DNA from 3 places in the Rhodococcus sp. RS1C4 genome. Region 1 is predicted to be linked to each of the others. Evidence: riboswitches for the same ligand, from Rfam matches in the RefSeq annotation. Region 1 holds a riboswitch; each other region holds the start of a gene.

Region 1 (3,273 bases):
GTCGCGATGCGAGCAGTGCAGGCCCACATTGCCATTCACCACATCACCAGCAATGCGCTGCACACCGAATCCGCACCCAAGGAAAAGCCGGAGAAGGACGGCGACACCGGTTCGGGGCTGAACCCCAGCACCAAAGCGGCGATCCAAGTTGCCGTCGCGACCAGTGCAGCGACCGTACTCGGCGAAATCATCTCACCGGACCGCTGGTACTGGGCGGTCCTGACGGCATTCCTCGTCTTCACCGGGGCGTCGACTCGCGGTGAGATCCTCTCCCGCGCCGGACACCGCGTCGTCGGTACCGTCGGAGGTGTGCTGGCCGGAGTTCTGCTGTCCGCGTTGGTCGGTCGCAATCAACCGCTGCAACTGCTCCTGCTGGTCGTCTGCATCTTCTTCGCGTTCTACCTCGTGACGGTGGCGTACGCGTTGCTGTCGTTCTTCGTCACCGTCATGCTCGCGATGCTGTACGGACTGCTCGGCACCTTCAGCATCGAAGTGCTCGAACTACGAATCTACGAAACCGCGGCAGGAGGACTCGTCGGGATAGCGTCGGCGTACTTCGTCTTCTCCACCGGCACCAGATCGACGATGGTCGAGAAAGTCGACGACTACCTCGAACAGATGACGGCCATCATCGACACCGGCATCGACGCCGTCATCACGCCCGGTCGCCCGACGGACCTCGTCGTCGACATGCGCAAACTCGACAACGCGTTGAAAGACCTCGTCGCGGCCGGAAAACCCCTCGAGATGGGGCCCACGACACGCACACGCAAAGGCGTCAAACGGCTGCTGCGCATCATGACCGTCAGCAACCGATCCAGCCACGCACTCGCCCGCGCCGGTGTCGGCGCCTCTCACGCCGAACCCGACACCGGTCCGTCACAGGAGACCGCCGACGCACTACGCCGGGCAGCCGAGGTAACCAAAGCCACCATCGCCGACGTCGGGCGTGCACTCGCAGGCGAACACGTCGACCCACCGGAGAAGTTGACGGAGACCTCGGCCCCCGACGTCATGCTGAAGTCCACCACGACCCCCGGTCCCGTCCGCAGCGCCGTCAGGTCACTGAGCACCCTCAACCGCACCATGGGTGAGGCGCTGACACGCGTCTGACACCGTCCGTGCATACTGCGATGCGAAGCACGAAGCTGACCTGACGCAGGGGGAAGCCGGTCCGAATCCGGCGCTGACCCGCAACGGTAGGCTGCCCTCGCCAGAGGGCAGCGAGCCCGATTACCCGGCGTCGAGGTTGTGCGACAACCCATTCGTCGTGGTCTACGAATCGGAAAGTCCAGCGCGTGGCGTTCCATGCTGCGCACCGGGCCGAACATTTCGTGGCTCTGAGCTCCAAGAGGTACTCATGTCACGCTCCATCGCCTTCGGCGCCATCGCCGCCGCAACCATTGTCGCCCTTACTGGCTGTTCCCGCGGTGACACCGCACAGGACGCTCGGCAGGCGGACTCGTTCGACGACCCGGTCTCCATCACCAACTGCGACAGCACCCAGCAGTTCGACTCTCCACCTCAGCGCATCGTGTCCATGAACGACCACGTCACCGAGGTGCTCATCGAGATGGGCGTTGCGGACCGCATCGTCGGCATGGGCTATCGAAACGCAACGCCTGCGCCCGAGTTCGCCGAGGATTTCGCACAGATCCCCGGCCTCGCCGACGAGTACCCGACGAAGGAACAGATCCTCGATCTGGACCCGGACTTCGTCGTCGGCGGCATGCGGAGTGCATTCAACGACAAGGAAGGGCGTTCGAGAGAGTCGTTCACCGAGGCGGGCATCCCGACCTTCCTGTTCTCCGAGTACTGCGGATCCGGATTCCCGGACATCGGCATGCTCGAGAACGACTACAGCCAGCTCGGTGGCGTCCTCGGCGTTCCGGAGGAGGCTCAGGCCGTCACCGACGGCGTCCTCGACGGTTTGGCGGCCATCGGTGCCGAACTCGGCGACGCGGAGCCGACGCCGACCTTCTTCTACGACTCCGGTGAGGACGTCCCGACGACCATCGGTGGTGTGGGCGTCGGACAGTTGATCGCCGATCGGTCCGGCGCATCGAACATTTTCCCCGAGGGTGAGCGCCCCTACCTGGACACGACGTGGGAGATCGTCGGAGAGCGCGCCCCTCAGGCCATCGTCGTCCTCGATTACGGTGACACGTCGGCGCAGGGAAAGATCGATTTCCTGAAGAGCCAGCCGATCATGGCGACCACTCCGGCTGTGCAGCAGGACAACTTCATCGTCGTACCGCTCGACGACTTCTTCGAAAGCCCGCGACTGGTCACGAGCGTGGACACCATCGCCCGTGCATTGCATCCCGACCGGTTCACCTCCTGATGGTCACCGTTGCCGACACCGACAGGCACAGGGCCACGGCGAAAGCGGAGGTGTCCACTCGGTCGAGAATCGGGTTCGGTGCGTTGATCGCAGTTCTGACGGGCGCCTTGCTGATGGTGATCGCCACTGCGGTGTCGTTCGGGTCCGTACAGATTCCCGTCGGCGACGTCTGGGCGATCGTCGTGCACCGGTTGATGCCGGGCGCATTCGACTCGTGGTGGTCCGAGGCGAGGGCGGTGATCGTCGTCGACTCGCGGTTGCCGAGATCGCTGACGGCGGCCGTCGTCGGCGCGTCGTTGGCGATCGCGGGTGGTGTGGCGCAGGCAGTCACGCGCAACCCGTTGGCCGATCCCTATCTGCTCGGAGTGTCGTCAGGTGCCGGATTCGGCGTGGTGCTCGTGATGGCGATGGGAATCGGGGCCGGGGCCCTCGGGGTGTTCACGGTCCCGACCGCCGCGTTCGTCGGGGCCATGATTCCGCTGTTTCTGGCTCTGATGATCGGCGGGCGATACCCACAATCGACAGCCATCGTTCTCGTCGGCGTCGCACTGGGCAGTATCTTCTCCGCTCTGATCACCTTCACACTCCTGGTCTTCGCCGACGAACACACGCTCAGTGGCGTGATGCACTGGCTAGCCGGTGGATTCGGAGACGCGCGGTGGTCCACGTTGACACTGCCCGCAATCGCGCTGCTGATCATCGGCACTGGACTGCTGCTGAGTGCACCCCGGATGGATCTGTTGAAAACCGGTGACGACGGTGCCGCTGCCCTCGGTCTGAACGTCCGACGCTTCCGCGTCGTGCAACTCCTGGCGATCTCCATGCTGGCCGGCGCAGCGGTATCCGTCGGCGGCGGAATCGGATTCGTCGGTCTGCTGGTGCCACACCTCGCCGGATACATCGTCGGGACGCGAGCGATCAGACTTCTG
Region 2 (3,273 bases), on a different contig from region 1:
CGCCGGGAACCTCGATCGATCGCGCACGAAACTTCTCGCCGGGTGTTGCGGCGTCTCGCTCACTCGCCTGTTTCTCGGGGGCGTCGGGCTTGTCCGTCGACGACGTGCCGGTCTGTGGCCCGGGATCGGGCTGCGGTTCGCCGCCACCGTCGTCTCCGCCCCCGTCGTCTCCGCCACCGTCTCCACCTCCGTCGTCGTCGGGTCCTGGATCCGACTCGGCGGAGGACTCCGCCTGCTCGGCGGCATCCCGCATCGCGTCGTCGAGGGCCGACTCGTCGATACCCGGTTCGTCGAAGGGATCTCGCCGACGCCGGTGCGGCAGTGCGAGTTCCGCGGCGACCCGGACATCGGATTCGTCGACGGCGTCGGCGCCGCGCCAGGCGGCGTGCGCCGTGGCCGTGCGAGCCACGACCAGGTCGGCTCGCATACCGTCGACGTCGAAAGCGGCACAGAGAGCGGCGATTCGGCGCAGCTCGGTGTCGTCGAGCACCACATCGGCCAGCGCCTCGCGTGCATGCACGATCTTCCGTGCAATCTCCGCGTCGGAGTCGGCGTACTCGGCCGCGAACTCCTCGGGATTCCGTTCGTAGTTCAGGCGGCGCCTCACCACGTTCATCCGGGTGTCGACATCGCGGGACGCGGTGACCTCGACCGCCAGTCCGAATCGGTCCAGCAGCTGAGGCCGAAGCTCTCCCTCTTCCGGGTTCATGGTCCCGACGAGCACGAACTGCGCTAAGTGCGAATGAGATACACCGTCACGCTCGATGTGCACGCGGCCCATCGCGGCCGCGTCGAGCAGGACGTCGACGAGGTGGTCGTGCAGCAGATTGACCTCGTCGACGTAGAGCACTCCACGGTGCGCCGCCGCCAGCAGACCCGGCTGAAACGCGCGTTCACCGTCGCGTAGCACTTTCTCGAGATCGAGCGAGCCCACCACTCGATCCTCGGTTGCACCGACGGGCAGCTCGACGAGTCGTGCAGGCCTGGTGACGCCCTCGTCGTCGACGGCAGGCAGCAGCGCTGCCAATGCCCGGACGACGGTGGATTTGGCGGTCCCCTTCTCGCCGCGCACCAACACACCACCGATGCCGGGGTGGACTGCGCAGAGGATCAGGGACAACCGCAGCTGCTCCTGACCGACGATCGCACTGAACGGATAGCCGGGCTGCTGCACGAGAGAACTCCTTCGTCCCGGCGGACTCCGCGCCGGAGAGGTGACGAGCCCGCCGATCCGGCGGGCGTACTGCGAAGTTGTGCGGTGATCTGACTTCGGTGCTTCGGCCCCTCGGGACCGAAGCACCTACACAGTGGCGGGACCGTGCCTGATTCACACAGGACTTCCCCGCATCAACTCCCTGGTCGTCGAACGACCGGTCCGATTACGCCTCGCTCCATGGAGTTCCGCCCCCACGACGCATGGGGGTGTGCGGAATTCCGTCCTCGAGCACTTCCTCCCCGTCGGGCAGGAATCCGTGCTTGGCGTACATGTCGACGAGGTAGCTCTGTGCATTGATGCGGCACGGTGCCGAACCCACCTCGGCGAGCGCTGCGCGCAGGATGCGAGTGGTGTGGCCCTGCCCGCGCGCAGACCGCTGTGTGCAGAGCCGACCGATGCGGAACGCTTTCTCGCCGTCGTCGTGCTCTTCCAGCAGGCGCAACGTGCAGACGACCTCGCCGTCTCGTTCCAGCCAGAAGTGCCGGGTCTCGGAGAGGAGGTCTCGACCGTCGAGCTCAGGGTAAGCGCACGCCTGCTCGACGACGAACACCTCGACACGCAACTTCAACAGGTCGTACAACGTCTTGTTGGACAGGTCCAGAGCCCAGGAACGCTTCAGGGCAGCAGCTTGCGTAGTCATCAGCTCTTGCTATCACACGCCGCTGGGCTGTGCGACCTGGGTGGTCTGCCCGAGTTCGAGGCGAGCCGACGTCCAATCGAAGACCTCGCGGAACAACGCCCGGTCCTCGGCGAGCTTCTTGCCGAGCGAGGGCACCATCTCCTTCAGCTTCGGCTGCCAACCGTCGTAGCGGTCACCGAAGCAGCGCTGCAGCACGTCGAGCATCGCCGGCACCGCGGTGGACGCACCCGGCGACGCGCCGAGCAGACCCGCGATGGAGCCGTCGGCCGCGTTGATGACAGCCGTTCCGAACTCGAGCACTCCGCCGCGACCCTTCTTGCGAATCACCTGCACACGCTGACCGGCCGTGACGAGCTCCCAGTCCTTACCGACGACCTGGGGCGCGAACTCACGCAGGGTCTCGACGCGATCGGCTGCCGACTGCGCGAGCTCGCCGACGAGGTACTTCACCAAACCGAGCTCGGTCACACCGACGCCGAGCATGGACATCAGGTTTCCCGGCTTGACCGAGCTGGGGAGATCCGTGAACTTGCCCTGCTTCAGGAACTTCGGCGACCACCCTGCGTACGGGCCGAAGAGGAGTCCGGGCTTACCCCCGATGACGCGTGTGTCGAGGTGCGGCACCGACATCGGCGGCGCACCGACGGACGCTTTGCCGTACACCTTCGCCGAGTGCTGGGCGATTAGGTCCGGGTTGGTGCAGCGCAGCCATTCGCCGCTGACGGGGAACCCACCGAAGCCCTTGATCTCGCTGATCCCGGACTTCTGCAGCAGATGCAGAGCACCGCCGCCTGCTCCGACGAAGACGAACTTGGCGTTGACGGTCTTCTTCTCACCGGTCCGCAGGTTCGCGATCTTCACGTTCCACGTGCCGTCGGACTGCTTGGTGATGTTGGTGACGTCGGTGCCGAAGTGGACGGTGCCCCCGGACCCGGAGATGTAGTTGAGCAACTGACGGGTCAGCGCGCCGAAGTCGACGTCGGTGCCCTCGTCGCTCCAGTTCAGAGCGACAGGGTCGGAGAAATCGCGGCCCCCGCCCATCAGTGGCAGCCGCCGGGTGAACTCGTCCGGACTGTCGATGTACTCCATGCCCTCGAACAGCGGGTTCGACGCCAGTGCGTCGTACCGAGCGCGGAGGTACTTCACGTTCGACTCGCCGTGGACGAAGCTGACGTGAGGAATGGGGTTGATGAAGTTCTTCGGGTCGCTCAGCACGCCGGATTCGATGCTGTGCGCCCAGAACTGACGCGACACCTGGAACTGTTCGTTGACGTTCAGCGCCTTGGCGATGTCGACGGAACCGTCTTTGTTCTGCGGGGTGTAGTTCAGCTCACACAGAGCGGAGTGGCCGGTGCCGGCGTTGTTCCACGCGTCGCTGCTCTCGGCAGCGGCCGCGTCGAGTCGCTCGTACACGTCC
Region 3 (3,273 bases), on a different contig from region 1:
GGCGGGACGATGAATCGGGAAGATGCACCGCCCACACCGGATCGCCCTCGAATGCTTCGCTGAAGATCTCACCGATTTCGCCTGCGTCGGCTGCGGTTCCGGGCCTGATCGTCGCCACGGGTGGATCCTCTCGTCTTGTCTGTGAGTCGGTGCTAGTGGTCCTTCTTCAACTCGTCGGCGAGCGCGAACAGCCGACCGAAGTACTCGTCCTTCAGCACTGAGGTTGCGGCGATCTTCGCTTCGGCGTCGAGCCCGAACTGCAGGTCCACCAACTCGGCACCGATCGTGATACGCCGCTCGTCCAACTGCCGTAGCTCAGCGGACAGGGCCTCGACTTTGGTGGCGGCGTCACTGTGATCGGACATGTCTCGCATCGTAGTGGACTCGTAACCGGCAGAAGCCGAGCGCAAGTTCCGTGAGGCGGCCGCGCGCATTCACCAGGTGGTAGAGCGAATCAATGCCAGGCCCGGTCAGCGTGAGGCGACGCAACTGCACGTCGAGCCCGGCCGGGTTATGACATGCAAAGATTTGGCCGAAATTTTTACATGTACCCGAGATGTGGCAAGTTTCTTGCTACGTCCTCTTGACCTGAACAACCGCTTCCTCCCGATCTTCTGGTCCTGCTGCAGTCCTGCTTCGACGAGTGCAGCCAGCTTGCTGCGCGTCCCAGCTCGCCAGGATCTCCTGTGAGTTCATCCGGCCAACCCGAACCGGCGGAGCCCGTCCGCAAGTTGCTCGGTGCCACCGACGTTGCGGATGGACGGATCCATGGTGGTGCCGTCGAGAATGATGTAGCGCTTGTTCTTCACGGCGGTGAGCTGGCTTGCCACGGGGTCGGATTCGAGGAAAGCGATCTTGGCGGCCGCGCTGTCTCCGTCGCCACCGCGGTCGAGGTCGGCAAGGACGAGGGCGTCGGGATCGCGGTCGTAGACGGCCTCCCAGTTGATCTCGGGCCAGTACTGGTTGCTGTCGGCGAAGGCGTTGGTGGCGCCCACCGCCGACGTCATGAGCCCGGGCGCACCGCAGCAGCCCGCGAGGTATGGAGTGCGGGTGGCGGCGTACCACCAGGCCAGGCTGACGTCCTCGGCACCGAGATCCGTCGTCGCCTCGGCAGCCCGATCACGCAAGCTCGTGACCAGTTCTTCGCCGCGTTCCTCGACCCCGAACAGAGCCGAGACCTCACGGATCTCCGCGTAGAGGTCGTCGAGCGTCAGCGGTCGTGTCTGTTCTGCTTCCTGCCCGCTGCACTCGCTGGGAGATTGGTAGGTTGCAACACCCATCTCGTCGAACCGGTCGCGGCTCGCGATGCCCTCGGAGGTGAAGGTGTAGTCGAAGGTGGCGTAGACGAAGTCCGGGTCTCGATCGAGGACGGTTTCGAACGACGGGAACTCGGCATCGAGGGGTTCGACTTGCGAAAGCGCGTCTTGGAGCTCGGGAAGCACACCGTCGTCGCTGATTGCGTACCCGACCATCCGGTCCTGGAGGCCGAGCGCGAGCAGTAGCTCGGCGGCGGGCTGATTGACGGCAACCGCTCGCTCGATGGGTTCGTCGATAGTGACCGTTCGATCGCAGTTGGTCACAGACGCGGCGGCGCCGTTCTCCGCGGATGCGTCGCCGCTGTCAGAGGAACAGGCAACTGCCGAACCCGCGATCAGGACGGCGAGAACGGTGGTGGTGAATCTGGGTGTGGCCATGCGCATGCAGGAACGCTCGCTTCGTCGGGGACTCGGGTCGCGGAGTCCGTCTCGGTGTGAACACTCCGCCTTCGGCGAAGCGTTGCCGGCCGGTCTTCGGACTCGAATTCATCCCAACGAAGCGCCTTCCCGAGCGTTCGTGCTCAGTGGCGTGTCGCCCCGCCGGTCCTTCTCACCGCTGCGCGTCAGTTCCGGATTCCCACCGGATTCCCTGACCACCTGTTCCCAGGCAGTCTGCTGGCGGAGGAAATTTACCATCGCCCCTCAGGCCTGAGCCGATCCGGCGACGGTCTACCGCCGGAACTATCACGGCTGGGCGACGCCGGTACCGTGCCTCGTCACGCTGCCAGTTCGCTGGCGGCGGCAGAGCCCCGGAGGGCATCCCGCCAACGCCGACGATTACCGACGGCGTTGCCTTCGTCCGGTGTACGGGCGAGGGTCGCGAGCGCATCCCCGACAGGAATCAACCCGGCTCGCTCGCGGTAGGAGAAGGCAGTCAGTTCCGCGCGAGCATGTTCGGGGGAGTAGCCACACAGCCGAACGAGGATCTGGACGTCGTCTTCGATGTGCGTGTGCGGGGCATCGGACATGGTGTCACCTCTTTCGGCTGGGGAGTGCTCATACTCCGGCAACCTGCACAGTAGGGCCACCGTTGCAATCGTGATGATTCATAACCGCCCAATTCGTTGAGTCGACCACCCGAGTTGGTCGCGCGTCCACGTTGCCTTCACCGGCCGTGTCGACCGCTGTAGTCGTATTGCGACGTGCGCCTCCGCGCCTTGTTCCAGACCGGATGTGTTGACGGGGGCCGTAGCGGATATCAGACAGTCCTGTGCAGTGCGTCGACAAGTGGGGAATGCAATGGCGAAAGTGACAGTTTTCGGGATCGGGTATCTGGGCGCGACCCATGCGGCGTGCATGGCCGAGCTCGGGCACGACGTGCTGGGTGTCGACACCGATCAGTCGAAGCTCGCCAAGCTCGTAGCCGGCCAGGTCCCCTTCTACGAGCCTGGCCTAGAAGCAGTCCTTCAGCGCAATATTGCCGCGGGTCGACTGCGCTTCACCTCGTCGTACAGCGAAGCCGCGGAATTCGCTGACATCCACTTTCTGGGTGTTGGGACTCCGCAGAAGCGTGGTGAGTATGCCGCGGACATGAAGTTCGTCGACTCCGTCATCGAGACTCTTGCGCCTTTGCTTACCAGAGCGGCAGTCATCTTTGGAAAATCGACGGTTCCCGTCGGAACAGCGTCCAGGCTCGGCGCCCGTGCTCGCGAACTTGCACCGGCTGGTGACGATGTCGAGGTCGCGTGGAATCCGGAGTTCCTCCGCGAGGGATTTGCCGTGCAGGACACGTTGCACCCCGATCGGATGGTCCTCGGTGTGGACCGGGACCGTCCGGGACGGGCAGAGGGGCTGGCTCGTGAGGTCTACGCCCAGCTTCTCGACGAGCAGATCCCGTTCTTGGTCACCGACCTGGCCACAGCGGAGTTGGTCAAAGCGTCGGCCAACGCCTTCCTGGCCACCAAGATCTCGTTCATCAACGCCATCGCCGAGGTGTGCGAGGCTTCCGGCGCCGACG

The links. Region 1 has a riboswitch for cobalamin ahead of CH289_RS12150 (ABC transporter substrate-binding protein). Riboswitches for the same ligand answer to the same signal wherever they lie in the genome.
Region 2: another riboswitch for cobalamin. It lies ahead of CH289_RS24380 (magnesium chelatase subunit D family protein); the one in region 1 lies ahead of CH289_RS12150 (ABC transporter substrate-binding protein).
Region 3: another riboswitch for cobalamin. It lies ahead of CH289_RS05650 (ABC transporter substrate-binding protein); the one in region 1 lies ahead of CH289_RS12150 (ABC transporter substrate-binding protein).

What each region holds. Positions count from the first base shown of each region.
Region 1 is NZ_NOXZ01000023.1:289,835-293,107, forward strand. Features, by position in the region: gene CH289_RS12145 (FUSC family protein) at 1-1,113, shown strand, start outside; cobalamin riboswitch at 1,130-1,259, shown strand; gene CH289_RS12150 (ABC transporter substrate-binding protein) at 1,361-2,344, shown strand; gene CH289_RS12155 (FecCD family ABC transporter permease) at 2,344-3,273, shown strand, end outside.
Region 2 is NZ_NOXZ01000048.1:112,755-116,027, forward strand. Features, by position in the region: gene CH289_RS24380 (magnesium chelatase subunit D family protein) at 1-1,174, opposite strand, end outside; adenosylcobalamin (AdoCbl) riboswitch at 1,219-1,368, opposite strand; gene CH289_RS24385 (GNAT family N-acetyltransferase) at 1,380-1,856, opposite strand; gene mqo (malate dehydrogenase (quinone)) at 1,869-3,273, opposite strand, start outside.
Region 3 is NZ_NOXZ01000014.1:98,879-102,151, reverse strand. Features, by position in the region: gene CH289_RS05660 (GNAT family N-acetyltransferase) at 1-118, opposite strand, end outside; gene CH289_RS05655 (P-loop NTPase family protein) at 153-365, opposite strand; gene CH289_RS05650 (ABC transporter substrate-binding protein) at 693-1,700, opposite strand; cobalamin riboswitch at 1,765-1,951, opposite strand; gene CH289_RS05645 (hypothetical protein) at 2,033-2,284, opposite strand; gene CH289_RS05640 (UDP-glucose dehydrogenase family protein) at 2,556-3,273, shown strand, end outside.